Regions from separate parts of the Diaphorobacter sp. C33 genome, predicted to be linked through region 3. Evidence: predicted binding sites of a transcription regulator. Region 3 holds the regulator's gene; each other region holds the start of a gene.

Region 1 (4,936 bases), 1.7 Mb from region 3:
CGATCGGCGTGGCGCCCAACAAGCTCATCGCCAAGATGGCGAGCGAGTTCAACAAGCCCAATGGCATCTCCATCGTGCAGCCAGGCGACCTGCAAGACCTGATCTGGCCGCTGGACTGCCGCAAGATCAACGGCGTGGGCCCCAAGGCCGAGGCCAGACTGCTCGCCCACGGCATCCGCACCATTGGCGAACTGGCCCAGCGGCCGCTGCCGTGGCTGATGCAGCAGTTCGGGCGTTCCTACGGTGCCTGGCTGCACGACGCGGCCTGGGGGCGCGACGAGCGCGCGGTGGTGACCGAGAGCGAGCCCGTCTCCATGAGCCGCGAAACCACCTTTGAGCGCGACCTGCACGCGGTGCACGACCGGGCAGAACTGGGCCGCATCTTCACCGCACTGTGCGAGCAGGTGGCGGGGGACCTGCAGCGCAAGGGCTACGCGGGCCGCACCATCGGCATCAAGCTGCGCTACGACGACTTCAAGATCGCCACCCGCGACCAGACGGTGGCGGACTTCACCCAGGACGCGGCCACCATCCGCCGCGTGGCGGGCCTGTGCCTCAAACGCGTGCCCTTGACCAAGCGCCTGCGCCTGCTGGGCGTGCGCGTGGGCAACCTGCTGCCCCAGGCAGCCGTTGCCCAGCAGGCGGCGGGTTGGGGTGAAAGCGCGCCGTTGTTCTGATCGGGGCGGGATGTCGCACCATGTTGGTGCGAATTTGCTTGACGTAAATCTAGGGGGTAATTCATAAAAGTTACACTCGTTTACTCACATTCCTGACGGCCCCGCATAGGGGCCGTTCGTCCTTTCAGAGGTTCTGCATGCGTGTGAACGTCCCGGTCACGGGCCGCGGGTATGACTATCCCGCCGATGAGTTGCTGGTGTCTCTCACCAATACCCGGGGTGAAATCACCCACTGCAATCCCGCGTTTGCGCGGGTGAGCGGCTATTCCCATGAAGAACTCATGGGCCAGCCGCACAACCTCGTCCGCCATCCCGACATGCCCCCGGCGGCCTTCAAGGACCTGTGGTCCACCATCGGCCGCGGCAAGCCCTGGACGGGGCTGGTCAAGAACCGCCGCAAGAACGGCGACCACTACTGGGTGCGCGCCAACGTGGTGCCGGTGCTGGAACGCGGCAAGCCCGTGGGCTACATGTCGGTGCGGGTGAAGCCATCGGCCGACGAGGTGGCCGCGGCCGACGCTCTGTATGCGCGCATGCGCGCCGAGGCACAGTCCGGCCGCGTCACGCTGGTGCTGCGCGAGGGCGAGCTGCTGCACGCCGGCGCACGCGGCTGGGTGGAGCGTCTGGTACGCCTGGGTCTTACGGCCCGCATGGCCCTTACGTTGGCGGTGCTGTCCATCGCGGTACTGTTGCCCGACGCGCTGGGCCTTGCGGGCTGGGCGGCCGTGGCATGGCGGGCCGCCGCGCTGGGGCTGGGCGCGGGCGTCATGCTGAACTACTTTCACCGCCACTTCTCGACCGCGCTGGAGGAGGCCGAGCGGTTTGCCGGCGACATCGCGGGCTGCAACCTGGCCACCACGGCGCGCACCGACTATTCGGCGTCGCTGGGCGCGCTCATGCGCCGTCTGGTGCAGATCCAGATCAACCTGCGTGCTGTGGTGGGCGATGTGCGCACCGAAGTGCAGGGCTTTTCTTCCGCCGCCACGCAGGTGGCGCAGGGCGGACGCGAACTGTCGGCGCGCACCGAAGCGCAGGCCGGCAGCCTGCAGCAGACTGCAGCCGCCATGGAGGAACTGGCCAGCACCGTGGCCCACACGGCGGATGCGGCGGCGCAGATGGCGAGCGAGAGCGAGCGCAATATGGCCGTGGCCAGCCGCGGCGGCGCCGCCATCGCCGAGGTGGCGCAGTCCATGGAGCACATCCGCCGCTCGTCGGCGCGCATGGGCGAGATCATCGGCGTGATCGAGAGCATTGCCTTCCAGACCAACCTGCTGGCACTCAACGCCGCGGTGGAGGCCGCGCGTGCGGGCGAGCAGGGCCGCGGCTTTGCCGTGGTGGCGGGCGAGGTGCGCGCGCTGGCGCAGCGCAGTGCCACCGCCGCCAAGGAGATCAGCGGCCTGATCGGCCAGACGGTGGATGGCATCGCCGATGGCAACCGGCGCATGGCGCAGGCGGGCCGCACCATCGAGGAGATGGTGGATGCGGTGCGGCGCGTGAGCACCCAGGTGCAGGAGATCACGACCGCCACGCGCGAGCAGTCCGAAGGCATCGGCCAGGTGAACGAGGCCATCGTCCAGCTCGACAGCGTGACGCAGCAGAATGCCGCGTTGGTGGAGGAGTCGGCCGCCGCGGCCCAGGCGCTGCGCGCAGGCGTGACCTCGTTGGGCCGCAGCGTGGATGTGTTCCGCCTGGGCTGACGGGCTGTCCAGCGCGTGGCGCTTTCGGTGAAAGGCACGCGCGGCTACTGGCTGCATGGGGCCGTGGCGGTGCCGGGCCCTGTGCTGCTACGGGCGCGCTGCTGCCCTGCCAGGGCCGCTTTATTGCCGCGCGGTGCGCACGTTGCGCGGCAGCTGCTGCGGGTGGCTGGTGCGCAGGGGGTTGATGTCCAGCCCGCCGCGGCGTGTGTAGCGCGCGTACACGGCCAGCTTGATGGGGCGGCAGCGCGTCCAGATGTCCATGAAGATGCGCTCCACGCACTGCTCGTGGAATTCGTTGTGGTTGCGAAAGCTCACCAGGTACTGCAGCAGGCCGGCCTGGTCGATCTGCGCGCCGCTGTAGGTGATCTGCACGCTGCCCCAGTCGGGCTGGCCGGTCACCAGGCAGTTGCTCTTGAGCAGGTGGCTGACCAGCGTCTCGGTCACCGGGGCCTCGTCATGGTGGGCGGCCAGCAGCTCGGGTGCGGGCTGGTAGCGCGTGCATTCCACGTCCAGGCGGTCCAGCAGCAGGCCGTCCAGCTCGTGGATGGGCTCGCGGTCGAAGGCCTCGGGCAGCAGCAGCGTCACGCCCACGGTGCCGGGATGCTCGGCGCCGCGCCACACGGCTTCGCTCACGTCGGCGCGGATGCGCGCACGCACTTCGGCCTCGCTGGCAAAGCGGGTGTTGTTGAAGCTGTTCAGGTACAGCTTGAACGACTTGCTCTCGACGATGTGGGGCGTCTCGCAGGGCACGGTGATGTGGGCGATGGCCACCTGCGGCTTGCCGCGCAGGTTGAGCCACGACAGCTCGAACGCCGTCCACAGGTCCGCGCCGAAGAAGGGGGCGTTGCCGTCGATGCCGATCTCGGCGCGCTTGTCCGCGCGCGGAATGGGAAACAGCAGCGACGCGTCGTACTGGTCGGCATAGGCCGAGGCCTTGCCGAGCTGGGAGTGTTCCGGGGTGTTCATGGTGTGCTATGGATTGGATAGCTGCTAGCGCTTATCGAATAAGCGCTAGAGGCTCATTTCATTTGAATTCCCGTTCGCGCAGCCATTTGGTGGCGATCCACTTCTCGCCCTCGATCACCGAGGCGCCGCCGTGCAGCGTGCGCGTGCTGGGGTGGGGCCGCTCGTAGCTGAAGAACACCGCATTACCCTGGCGCGGCGCCACCTCCAGGGGCACGTCGGGGAAGGTGGTGCCGCCGCCCTTGAGCGGGTTGTTCAGGTAGATCACCAGCGTTGCCACGCGCTGGCCGCCGCGGCGCACGATGGTGGAGGTGCCGGGCTGGTCGGGGTCGAAGTAGTCGTAGTGCGGCTTGTATTCCGCGCCGGGGCGGTAATGCAGCACCTGCAGGCCTTCGCCGTTCTGGATGGGCCAGCGCACCAGGCGGGCGATGCGCTCTTCCAGCCGCTGCACCACCGGCGTCTCGCCGCGCTGAAAGAACATGCCGTCGCTGGTGCGGTCCGCGTTCACCTCTTCGCCGCCGGTGGTGGTCTGCACGGTGAGCGAGCGCGCCATGCGTGGCTGTGCAGCGTCGATGATGGCCTGGCATTCCTCGGGCGACAGCAGGTTGCCGAACAGCACCACGCGCGGGTGGGCCATCGACATCAGCACCTCGACCTGGCGGTCGCCCACGTCGATGAAGAGCGGCGCGTCGGCGATGTCGGGCTCGGGCACCGGCACGGCGGGCGGCAGGCCTTGCGGCTGCACCGCGCCGTCCAGATGCGCGCGCAGTACCTCCTCCACCGCGCGCACGGCAACGCTATCGGCCCAGCCCGCGTTGCGCATGGCCTCGATCAGTGCGGGCGTGGCGATGCCGGCGCCGGACTGGTCGAGGATCCACTGGCGCAGCTCGGGCGTAACGGACTGGGAGGAGGCGAAGCTGTGATCAGGCATGGGCTTTCGTTGGGGCAGGGTTTCAGGTGCGCTTGAGGCCCAGCACCTGCAGTTCGGCATCGCTCAAGCGCGACAGCACGTCGCTGCGCAGCGTCTGCAGGCGCTGGTGGTGGCGAAAGTCCAGGTCTACACCCTGCAGCGGCTGCACGCCGTCGGACGCGAGCGCATAAGCCTCGCCGGCTGTCTCGTTCACCAGCAGCCACATGCGCCGCACCTGGCCCCGCTGGCCGCCATGCGTGTGCTGGGCGGCAAACGCCTCCGCATCGGCGCGCCGGGTGAAGGTGGCTTTCAGGAATTCTTCACGCATGAACGTGATCCACACGCCCCAGCCTTCGCGCACGGTGGCCTCGAAGGGCTGGTCGACGGCTTGGGTGGCGGGGTAGTGCGCGGTTTCGACGGCGTGGTTCATGGGGGGCGTCCAGGAAAGGAGGGGAACCCGTCTAGCTGCCGGCGGCGTGGCGGCGGAACACGAGCCGGTCGGGCTGGGACGAGGCCGGGTGGAAAGCATAGCCTTCCAGGTCGAATTCCTCCAGCCGCCGCGGGGTGGCCGCGCGCTGCTGGATGGCCCAGCGCGCCATCAGGCCGCGCGCGCGCTTGGCGTAGAAGCTGATGATCTTGTACTGGCCGGCCTTGTGGTCCTCGAACACGCATTCGATCACGCGCGCCTT
Region 2 (4,936 bases), 1.5 Mb from region 3:
GCCGCCGTCGCCCTTGCGGAAGTCGCCGACCACGCCGCGCGCGATCAGGGCCTGCACGATGGCGTAGGCCCCGCTGCCGACGCCCTGAACGCCCAGGCCCTCGCCGCGTGTCAGACACACCTGCGAGCCGCGCGCCGCATGATCGCGCGGCGTCGCCAGTTCCAGGCCGTGGCCGGCGCAGTGCTCCTCGACCAGCGCGATGAACAGATCGGTCAGTGCGAGCGACTTGGCGCGCAGCGCCGCCATGCCGCCCAGAGGCTCGGCGGCGGTAAAGATGTCCAGCCCGCACTGCAGGGCCGACAGGCTCACGATGGGCTGCGTGCCGCAGAGGTAGCGTGCGATACCCGGTGCGGGCTGGTAGTCGGGCGTGAAGGCGAAGGGTGCGGCATGGCCGAACCAGCCCGACAGCGGCTGCGCAAATGTCGCACCCGGGCGGTCCGCCAGGCGCGGGTGCACCCACACGAAGGCGGGCGCGCCAGGGCCGCCATTCAGGTACTTGTAGCTGCAGCCCACCGCATAGTCGGCATTCGCGTCCAGCAGGTGCACGGGCACGGCGCCCGCGCTGTGGCACAGGTCCCAGACGCACAGAATGCCGTGGGCGTGCGCCTGCGCGGTCACGGCGGCCATGTCGTGCATGGCGCCGGTGCGGTAGTTCACGTGGGTGAGCAGCAGGACGGCGACCTGGGGCGTCAGCTGCGTGGCGATTTCCTCGGGCTCCACCAGCACCAACTCCAGTCCGTACTCCTGGCACACGGACTGGGCGATGTACAGGTCGGTGGGGAAGTTGCTGCGCTCGCTGACGAGCTGGGTGCGACCGGGATGGTCCGCGCGGGCCACGCGCGCGGCAGCCGACAGCACCTTGTACAGGTTGACCGAGGTGGTGTCGGTGAACACCACCTGGTCCGGCCCTGCACCGATCCAGGGGGCGAACTGGTTGCCCAGGCGCTGCGGCAGGCTGACCCAGCCAGCCTTGTTCCACGAGGTGATGAGATCCTGTCCCCATTCCTGCTGCACTACTTGGGCCACGCGCGCCAGCGTGGCGCGGGGCAGAGCGCCCAGGGAATTGCCGTCCAGGTAGATCACGCCCTCGGGCAGGCTGAAATGGTCGCGCAGGCTGCGCAGCGGGTCCTGCGCATCGCGTGTGCGGCACTCTTGCAAGGTAGTCATGTGGTTTTTGCTATTAATAAAGTAGCTGTTAGCGCTTATTGCACGAGCGTTAGAGGCCAAAACGGCCTAATGGTCATGCGCGCGGCGGCAGCGCACGCAGCACGGCGCGCACGGGCGATGCGTCGGCCGTGGTGAGCTTGAGCGGCAGCGCGATGAGTTCGTAGTCGCCCTCGGGCACATCATCCAGCACCAGGTTCTCCAGCACGCGCAGGCCACGCCGGCGGATCACCTGGTGGCTGGGCAGCGGCTTGCTGTCGGCGGGGTCGATGCTGGCGGTGTCGATGCCCACGAGCACTACGCCGGCGTCGGCCAGGCGCTCGATGGTGTCGGGCGCGTAGGCCGTGAGGCCCGCGTCCCAGCGGTCCACGGGCATGCGGGCGTAGGTGCGCACCAGCACCCGCGGCGGCAAAGTGCCCGTCATCGCATGGGCAATGTGGGTCCATTCGATGAGCGGCCCGCAGTCCAGCGCATGCACCACGCGGCAGGGGCCGATGAAGGCTTCCAGCGGCAGGGCGCCGATGGCTGCGCCGTCCGCTGCGTAGTGCAGGGGCGCGTCCGCGTGCGTGCCCACATGGGGCGAGAGCGTGAGTGCGCTCACGTTCACCGGGCAGCCGGGGCCCAGTGTGGCGCTCCACTGCTGCTGGTAGGGTGTATCGCCCGGGAACACCGGGCTACCCGCATGCACGGGGGCAGAGATGTCCCACAGCGCGGGCGATGGCGTGGAGGTGGCGGTCATGCCGCGCATGCTATGCGCGGCGGAGGGGTGGGTAAACGGTTTATCCCTGATGGGTGACTCATTTGGATAATCCATTCTCGCAGAGACATTTTTGGGTTAAATCATGCAAGCCGAGATCGACCGTACCGACCGCCAGCTGCTGCGCGCGCTGCAGGACAACGCCCGCCTGACCTCCGGCGAACTGGCCGAAATGGCGCACCTGTCGCAGTCGCCCTGCTGGCGGCGCGTGAAGCGGCTGGAGGACGCCGGGGTAGTGCGCGGCTACCACGCGCAGCTGGACCGGCGTGCGGTGGGGCTGGGTGTGATGGCTTTCGTGATGGTGGGCATCGACCACCAGACGGAGGCGCTGTCCGTGGCGTTCGAGGAGGCGGTGTGCGCCATTCCCGAGGTGGTGCTGTTCCACGGCATCTCGGGCCCCGCGGACTTCCTGCTGGTGATCGTGACGACCGACCTGGACGCGTATTCCGAGCTGCTGCAGCGGCGCCTGCACCGCCTGCCCGGCGTGCGCCAGGTACAGACCTATTTTTCGCTGCAGGAATTCAAGGGGCGCATCGGCGGGTTGCCCGTGTGAAAGCGGGTCCTGCGGCGTTCAGAGCACCAGCCCGTCCAGTGCCGGCAGATGGTGGCGCTGGCGGGCGCGGTTGCAGGCAGCGCTGCCGGCTTCGAATTCGCGGCAGGGCGAGGGCCGCCACTCGTAGATGCCGCAGGCCGCGCGCAGGCCCACCTGGCCCGTGAGGGCCGAGCAGCGCGGCTGCGCATGGTCCGTGCCCCGCATGCGTGCAGTGTGGTCCGTGACCGGCACCACCAGCCCATCGGGAACGCAGCCGCCCAGCTCCTCCGTCTCGTGCACCGAGAAGTCCACGCGAAAGCTGGCGCAGCAGGCGCCACAGGTCAGGCAGGGGTGAAGAGTGGTCATGGCGTGCGTCGCAGGGGTTGTCATTGTGACGCGCCACAGGTCCTGATGTGCATCAATCCAGCAGCGTGCAGTTCCATTAGAATGAGAATTACTTTTATTCATTGACTGCAATACAACATGCTTCACACGGGGAATGACGCCGCGCAGCCGCGGGGGCTGGATACCTTGCCGCATGGCGTGCCGGCCACGGTTGCCGGGCTGCTGCCGGCGCAGGATGGCCGGTCGCAGGCCATGGTGCTGCGCCTGATGGAGATTGGTTTCCTGCCCGGCGAGCCGGTGCGCGTGATTGCCCGGGGCTTTCCCGCGGCCGACCCCCTGGCCGTTCGCGTGGGCCAGGCCACTTTTGCCCTGCGCCGCCATGAGGCGGCCCTGGTGCAGGTGCGCGTGGATGCGCTGGAGGCCGCGGCATGAGCACGGCGGCATCTCCCCTGCACATCGCGCTGCTGGGCAACCCCAACTGCGGCAAGACGGCGCTGTTCAATGTGCTGACCGGCGCACGCCAGAAGGTGGCGAACTACGCGGGCGTCACGGTGGAGCGCAAGGAAGGCCTGTTCACCACCGCCAGCGGCCGGCGCGTGCGCGTGCTGGACCTGCCCGGCGCCTATAGCCTGCACGCGCAGAGCCTGGACGAGGCCGTCACCCGCGATGTGGTCACCGGCCGCCGCCCAGGAGAGGCCATGCCCGAGCTGCTGGTCTGCGTGACCGATGCCACGCACCTGCGCCTGAACCTGCGCCTGGTGTTGGAGGCGCGCGACCTGGGCCTGCCCATGGTGCTGGTGCTGAACATGAGTGATATGGCGCAGCAGCAGGGCATCCAGATCGACCGCGAAGTCCTGGCGCGCGAACTGGGCCTGCCCGTGGTGACCACCGTGGGCGTGCGCGCCGACGGGGCGCGCGAGCTGCTGCAGTGGCTGGACACGGCCACCCCGCAGGCCGCCCGCGGCGCCGCCGTGGGCACGCAGGCGCCACCGCCCGTCAATGCGCTGGAGGAAGACCGCCCGCAGCGCGTGCAGCAATTGCACCAGGAAGTGCGCCGCATCATGGGGCTGGCCGTGCGCGAGCCCGCGCTGCGCCTGCAGCGCGACGACCGCATCGACGCCGTGGTGCTGCACCCGCTGTGGGGCATGCTGCTGCTGGCGGTGACGCTGTTCCTGATGTTCCAGGCCGTGTTCAGTTGGGCAGAGGTGCCCATGGGCTGGATCGAAGGCGCCACGGCCGCCGTGGCCGAATGGCTGAACGCCCACATGGCCGAGGGGCCGCTGCGCAGCCTGCTGGCCGACGGCGTGATCGCCGGCGCAGGCGGGGTGCTGGTGTTCCTGCCGCAGATCCTGATCCTGTTCTTCTTCATCCTGGCGCTGGAGGAATCCGGCTACCTGCCGCGCGCGGCCTTCCTGCTGGACCGCGTGATGGGCACCGTCGGCCTGTCGGGACGCTCGTTCATCCCGCTGCTGTCCAGCTTCGCCTGCGCGGTGCCGGGCATCATGGCCACGCGCTCCATTCCGGACTGGCGCGACCGGCTCGTCACCATCCTCATCGCGCCGCTGATGACCTGTTCGGCCCGCCTGCCGGTGTACGCGCTGCTCATCGCGGCCTTCATCCCCGATCGCACGGTGGCGGGGCTGTTCAACCTGCAGGGGCTGGTGCTGTTCGCGCTGTACCTGGGCGGAATCGTGAGCGCCATGGCCGTGGCGGCCGTTGCGCGGCTGGCGCGGCGCGGCGACGGCGCCACGCCGCTGCTGATGGAGCTGCCCGCCTACCGCTGGCCCAGCGTGCGCAACCTGGCGCTGGGGCTGTGGGAGCGCGCGGGCATCTTCCTGCGCCGCGTGGGCGGCATCATCCTGCTGGTCACCATCCTGCTGTGGTTCCTGTCGTCGTACCCCGCGCCGCCGGCGGACGCCACGGGGCCGGCCATCGAATACAGCTTCGCCGGGCGCATCGGCGCCGCGCTGGAGGTGATCTTTGCGCCCATCGGCTTCAATTGGCAGATCAGCATCGCCCTGGTGCCCGGCATGGCCGCGCGCGAGGTGGCGGTGAGCGCCCTGGGCACGGTGTACGCGATTGCCGCTTCGGCCGACGACACGGCCGCGCAGCTCGCGCCCATGCTGGCGGCGCAATGG
Region 3 (4,936 bases):
GTTTGGCCATGTCTGGCTTGTCATCGCGGGGCCGGTGATTGTCATCATTGCGGGCTTCGTGACCCTCTGGCTGGCCGTGAGCCAACCCGACCCCGTCATCGCGGAAGACTATTACCAACGGGGATTGAACATCAACGAGACCCTGAAGGAGTCTGGAGGCGACATGACGCCTGCCATGAAGGGGCGCAACCATGCAGCTACTCCGCTGGAGGACCAACCGCGTTGACCGGCAGGGCGAGTCCTCTTTGCATGCCGCAGAACAGATGCTACGCTGTCAACTACACCTGCTAGGAGATGGGCGAATGTGGATGCAACGATTGATGTGGATCGCGTGGCCGGCCTTTTTGATGGCGGGCGTCATGGAAATGGTGGTGTTCGCCTTCGTGGATCCAGAAGCGCTGCAGTGGTTTGATCAACCCCTGCATCTCTCGCGCGAAGGTGTGTATACCATCGCCTTCTTCACGTTCTGGTTCGTACTCATGGCTTCCAGCGCATTGACTACGCTGTTGTCACTCTCGCCCTTTGAGTTGAATCGCTGCCCCGTGCCCAAAGGGGCGCGGCCGGCTGATTGCGCCAAATACGTTTCCTGATCTTTCCGCCGATCAGTTATGAATGAGCAAAAAACCGAGGCTTAATGGCAGGCTTGCTGGCTGTTGACAATGCGCTTCAGCGCATCGGTATCGACGATGCGCACATGGCGCTGTTTTACTTCCACAATACCTTCTTCCACGAACTTCGAAAACGTGCGGCTGACGGTTTCCAGTTTCAATCCTAGGTAACTGCCGATCTCTTCCCGCGTCATGCGCAGCACCAATTCGGATTGTGAGAACCCCCGGGCATGCAAGCGTTGTACGAGATTCAACAGGAATGCGGCAAGGCGTTCCTCGGCACGCATACTCCCCAGCAACAGCATGACCCCATGCTCGCGAACAATCTCGCGGCTCATGATCTTGTGCACATGGTGCTGTAGTGCCGTTACTTCGCGCGACAACTCTTCAATACGATCGAAAGGCATGACGCATACTTCGGCGTCTTCAAGCGCTACCGCATCGCAAGTGTGGCGGTCGCTCACGATGCCATCCAGGCCAATGATCTCGCCCGCCATTTGAAAACCCGTCACTTGATCGCGACCGTCCTCGGTGGCGACACAGGTCTTGAAGAATCCGGTGCGGATGGCAAAAAGGGATGTGAAGGGTTCACCGTTCCGGAAAAGCGTGCCGCCACGCTTGATCTTGCGTCGTACAGCAACAATGTCATCGATGCGCTTGAGTTGCTGGTCGTCCAGACCCACGGGCATGCACAGCTCACGCAGATTGCAGTTTGAGCAGGCAACTTTGATGGTCTGGAGATTCGTATGCATGGGAACCCTGTTCATGGCTTGAGCTTACCTCTGAACGGCTGGGAGACATGGAATGCCGTAGGCCGTTGGACGACTTTGAGCCGAAGTCAAATTGTCGCCACAAGGACCTTATGGGCGCTTGATCAACGTCAAGGACTCATGGGGGACTCTACGGCACAGTGATATGAAAGTGCAAGGAATCCCGTCATGACCGTTGTTACAACAGAGCTCCTGCGTCGCTTTGACGTTCCAGGGCCGCGCTACACCTCTTATCCGACTGCTGATCGTTTTGTCGAGGCCTTTGGCGAGCGGGAATACATCCTTGCGCTGCAGCAGCGTCGCGTGGGGTCGGTAGCCAAGGCGATGCCTTTGTCGCTTTATGTCCACATCCCGTTTTGTGAATCGCTGTGCTATTACTGCGCGTGTAACAAGATCATTACCCGGCATCCAGAGCGGGCAGAGGTCTACTTGCGTTACCTCAGCCGTGAGATCGACCTGCATACGGCGCACTGCGGTGTGGGTCAGCATGTGAGCCAGCTGCATTTCGGCGGAGGCACGCCTACTTTTCTGACGGATGACGGTTTGCGCGAACTGATGGGCATGTTGAGGCGCAGTTTCGTCCTCGTTCCGGGGGGGGAGTACTCCATAGAAGTGGACCCGCGGACCGTGGATGAAGCGCGGCTGGGATTGTTGGCGGAGCTGGGTTTCAATCGCCTGAGCTTTGGCGTGCAGGATTTCGACCCTGAAGTACAAAAGGCCGTGCACCGCATTCAGCCTGCCGAAAAGGTGTTCGCGTTGGTCGATGCGGCTCGGAAGCTCGGGTTTGAATCGGTGAACGTGGATTTGATCTACGGGCTGCCGCGCCAGACACCGGAGTCGTTTGATCGCACCTTGGAGCAGGTAGCCGAGCTGCGGCCAGACCGGATCGCGCTGTATGCGTACGCTCACTTGCCAGAACGCTTCAAGTCGCAGCGACGCATCATCACGGCCGAGTTGCCCATGGCTTCGGCCAAGGTGTCCATGCTGGCCCGGTCACTTGATGTGTTCCAGGAAGCCGGCTACGTCTACGTGGGCATGGACCATTTTGCGCTGCCTGACGATGCGCTGGCGGTGGCCAAGCGGCAAGGCAGGCTGCACCGCAATTTCCAAGGCTATAGCACGCAGCCCGATTGCGACCTGATTGGTCTGGGCGTTTCTGCCATCGGGCGCGTGGGCGCTACTTACAGCCAAAATGTGAAAACGCTGGACGAGTATTACGACTGCATTAACCAGGGGCATTTGCCTGTGGTGCGCGGGCTGGCGTTGACCAAGGACGACTTGGTGCGCCGCGCAGTCATCATGGCGTTGATGTGCCAAGGTGAATTGCTGTTTGAGCCGTTGGAACAGTCTTGGCTGATTGATTTCCGCAGTTATTTCGATGCGGAATTACAGCAACTGCAAGAAATGGCGGCTCAGGGCTTGGTGAAAATCAGTGATGAGGGCGTTGAAGTCACGCCCATGGGGTGGTATTTCGTGCGCGGCGTGGCCATGGTGTTCGACAAGTATCTGCAGGCTGACCGTAACCGCGCTCGCTTTTCCCGGATTATTTGACCCATGCTGTGGGCGCTGGCCACGACGACCTTCCTGATGGGGCTGATGGGAGGGGCTCACTGTTTGGCGATGTGTTCTGTTCCCTGCGCGGCGCTTACGGGGCTGGGTGGCACGCAGGACGCCACCCACACCATTCAATGGGCGTCCCGCCGCGGAATCCTCCAACGGGTAGCGCAGTTTCACGTGGGGCGCCTGATCGGTTACGGCGCCGCAGGGGCGGTGGTTGCGCTGGCCATGGAGCAACTCGCATGGCTGGGGCAAAGCACCTCGGCATTGCGCCCCCTTTGGACGCTGATGCATGTGCTCATCCTCGCGTGGGGCGGGATGATGATGGTGCAAGCGCAGCAGCCCTTGTGGGTTGAGCGGGCGGGGCGTGCTGCCTGGGCGAAGGTCAAGCCCTTGGTCTCTCGGCCTGGCGGGCTCCTGACCGCGGGTGTGGCCTGGGCGCTCCTGCCATGCGGCCTTCTGTATACCGCACTGTTGACTGCCGCTCTCAGCGGAAGCGTGCTCCGCGGAGCCTTGTGCATGGTCCTGTTTGGCGTGGGAAGCGGTGTATGGCTGGTGCTGGGACCGTGGACATTTGGCCGCATTCGCGCTTGGATCGGCGTGAAGGGTGGGGCGTGGGGGTCTCGGCTGGCAGGTGGTGTGCTTTTTTCCCTGGGTGCATGGGCGCTGTGGATGGAGGTTGTCCATGGGCAGCCGGCGCCGTGGTGCGTGCCCTGAAAACAGCGTTTTGTGGAACCACAGCGACTCCGCGAAGCATGTCGTGGCAAGCGAATGGCGCAAACCGAGGCGCTCAGGCGTGACGTATCGCTGTCAGATCTATACCAGCGGAAGTGACGAGTCTGTTCTCATCGACGTGGAGAAATCCAGCTACGCATCGCTGCCTTACTGGATGCGCCACCGTACGTCTGGGGCGCGCGCTGCGTATCAGTGAGGTTGCCGAAGGACTGGGAAACGCCCGAACCACGCCAGGATATTTGGCATCGGTGCGACGACTACCAAGGTCTGCTCTGTGCCTTGCAGATGGGTGGGTTGCGCGCGCTGGCCGCGGAGCGCCGGATTTTCTGAGCAGGTATTGAGGTCGCTGGCACTCACCCGGAGCGAGGGCGCAAGCGATTACCAGAGAAAAGGTGTCTGCGAATGCCACCGGACCGGCATCCTGAACCGGGGGTTCAGGTGGGCGAGGGCAGCCAGGCGTTGGGTTCATCTGACGCGAGATGATCACGCTCACCGGGCGATGTACCAAGCCCGTGCTCAATGAGCATTGGTTCAAGGAAATATAAAGCCCGGCAGCATCGCAGACATGTTCATTGTAGTGGGCTGCCCGTGTGCGGCCAGGGGCCGGGCTTTTACCGTAATGGTTATAGGAGGCGCCCATCCTCGCCCAGCGCCTCGTCCAGGCGCAGGAGCAACTGCTGCACGCGCTCATCGCTGTCGTGCACGTGCGGCGCGACCGGGGTGGGGACGATGCGCGCAGGGGCTGAGGCGGCTGCCAAATCGGCGGCTTCGCGGTCGGCGATCTCGAAAGCCAGGTTGAGCGCCGCCAGCACGGCGATGCGCTCACGCGCGCGTACCTTGCCCGCGTCACGGATGCGCGTCATGGCGGTATCCACGCGCTCGACCGCCTCCAGCAGGCGCGACTCCTGGCCGTCGGGGCAGGCCAGGAGATAGCTTTGCTGGAGGATCTGTACCTCGATCTGCTTCATGGCGCGTCTTTCGTCTCGGCAGTGCCGGGGAGTTCGGGCTCGGCAGGCAGGCGGTCCAGCAATGCGTTCACGCGCGCACGGGCCGCCTGCAGGCGGGATTGGAGGGAATCGCGCTCCTGGGTGAGCGCCGCGACCTGTTGCGCCAACAGGGCATTGGTGCGCTGCAACTCGGCATGGCGCAGCAGCAGCCGCTCAACGCGCTCGGCGATCTGGTCGATGGAAGAGGGGGAGGCCATACGCTGCCGATTGTAGGGATCGGCGTGCGAACCATCGTAAAATTGCGCAGTTGGTGCTCGCG

Evidence for each region. Region 3 encodes FNR, which switches genes on or off when oxygen is low (the NO sensors DNR and NnrR bind a similar motif). Its sites were predicted from a motif close to TTGATNNNNATCAA; they were not measured.
Region 1: a site for FNR is predicted at 716-729, ahead of QY917_RS09645 (PAS domain-containing methyl-accepting chemotaxis protein). Genes of this name have one in related genera too.
Region 2: a site for FNR is predicted at 2,862-2,875, ahead of QY917_RS08620 (FeoA family protein). Genes of this name have one in related genera too.

The regions. Positions count from the first base shown of each region.
Region 1 is NZ_CP129980.1:2,026,194-2,031,129, reverse strand. Features, by position in the region: gene dinB (DNA polymerase IV) at 1-677, shown strand, start outside; gene QY917_RS09645 (PAS domain-containing methyl-accepting chemotaxis protein) at 815-2,374, shown strand; gene queF (NADPH-dependent 7-cyano-7-deazaguanine reductase QueF) at 2,495-3,340, opposite strand; gene QY917_RS09635 (2OG-Fe(II) oxygenase) at 3,399-4,268, opposite strand; gene QY917_RS09630 (hypothetical protein) at 4,291-4,677, opposite strand; gene yaaA (peroxide stress protein YaaA) at 4,709-4,936, opposite strand, start outside.
Region 2 is NZ_CP129980.1:1,806,906-1,811,841, reverse strand. Features, by position in the region: gene kynU (kynureninase) at 1-1,167, opposite strand, end outside; gene kynB (arylformamidase) at 1,241-1,903, opposite strand; gene QY917_RS08630 (Lrp/AsnC family transcriptional regulator) at 2,007-2,474, shown strand; gene QY917_RS08625 (YkgJ family cysteine cluster protein) at 2,493-2,819, opposite strand; gene QY917_RS08620 (FeoA family protein) at 2,937-3,230, shown strand; gene QY917_RS08615 (ferrous iron transporter B) at 3,227-4,936, shown strand, end outside.
Region 3 is NZ_CP129980.1:336,487-341,422, forward strand. Features, by position in the region: gene QY917_RS01625 (FixH family protein) at 1-226, shown strand, start outside; gene QY917_RS01630 (hypothetical protein) at 303-590, shown strand; gene fnr (fumarate/nitrate reduction transcriptional regulator Fnr) at 632-1,375, opposite strand; gene hemN (oxygen-independent coproporphyrinogen III oxidase) at 1,547-2,929, shown strand; gene QY917_RS01645 (sulfite exporter TauE/SafE family protein) at 2,933-3,652, shown strand; gene QY917_RS01650 (cell division protein ZapA) at 4,294-4,638, opposite strand; gene QY917_RS01655 (hypothetical protein) at 4,635-4,874, opposite strand; cobalamin riboswitch at 4,909-4,936, shown strand, end outside.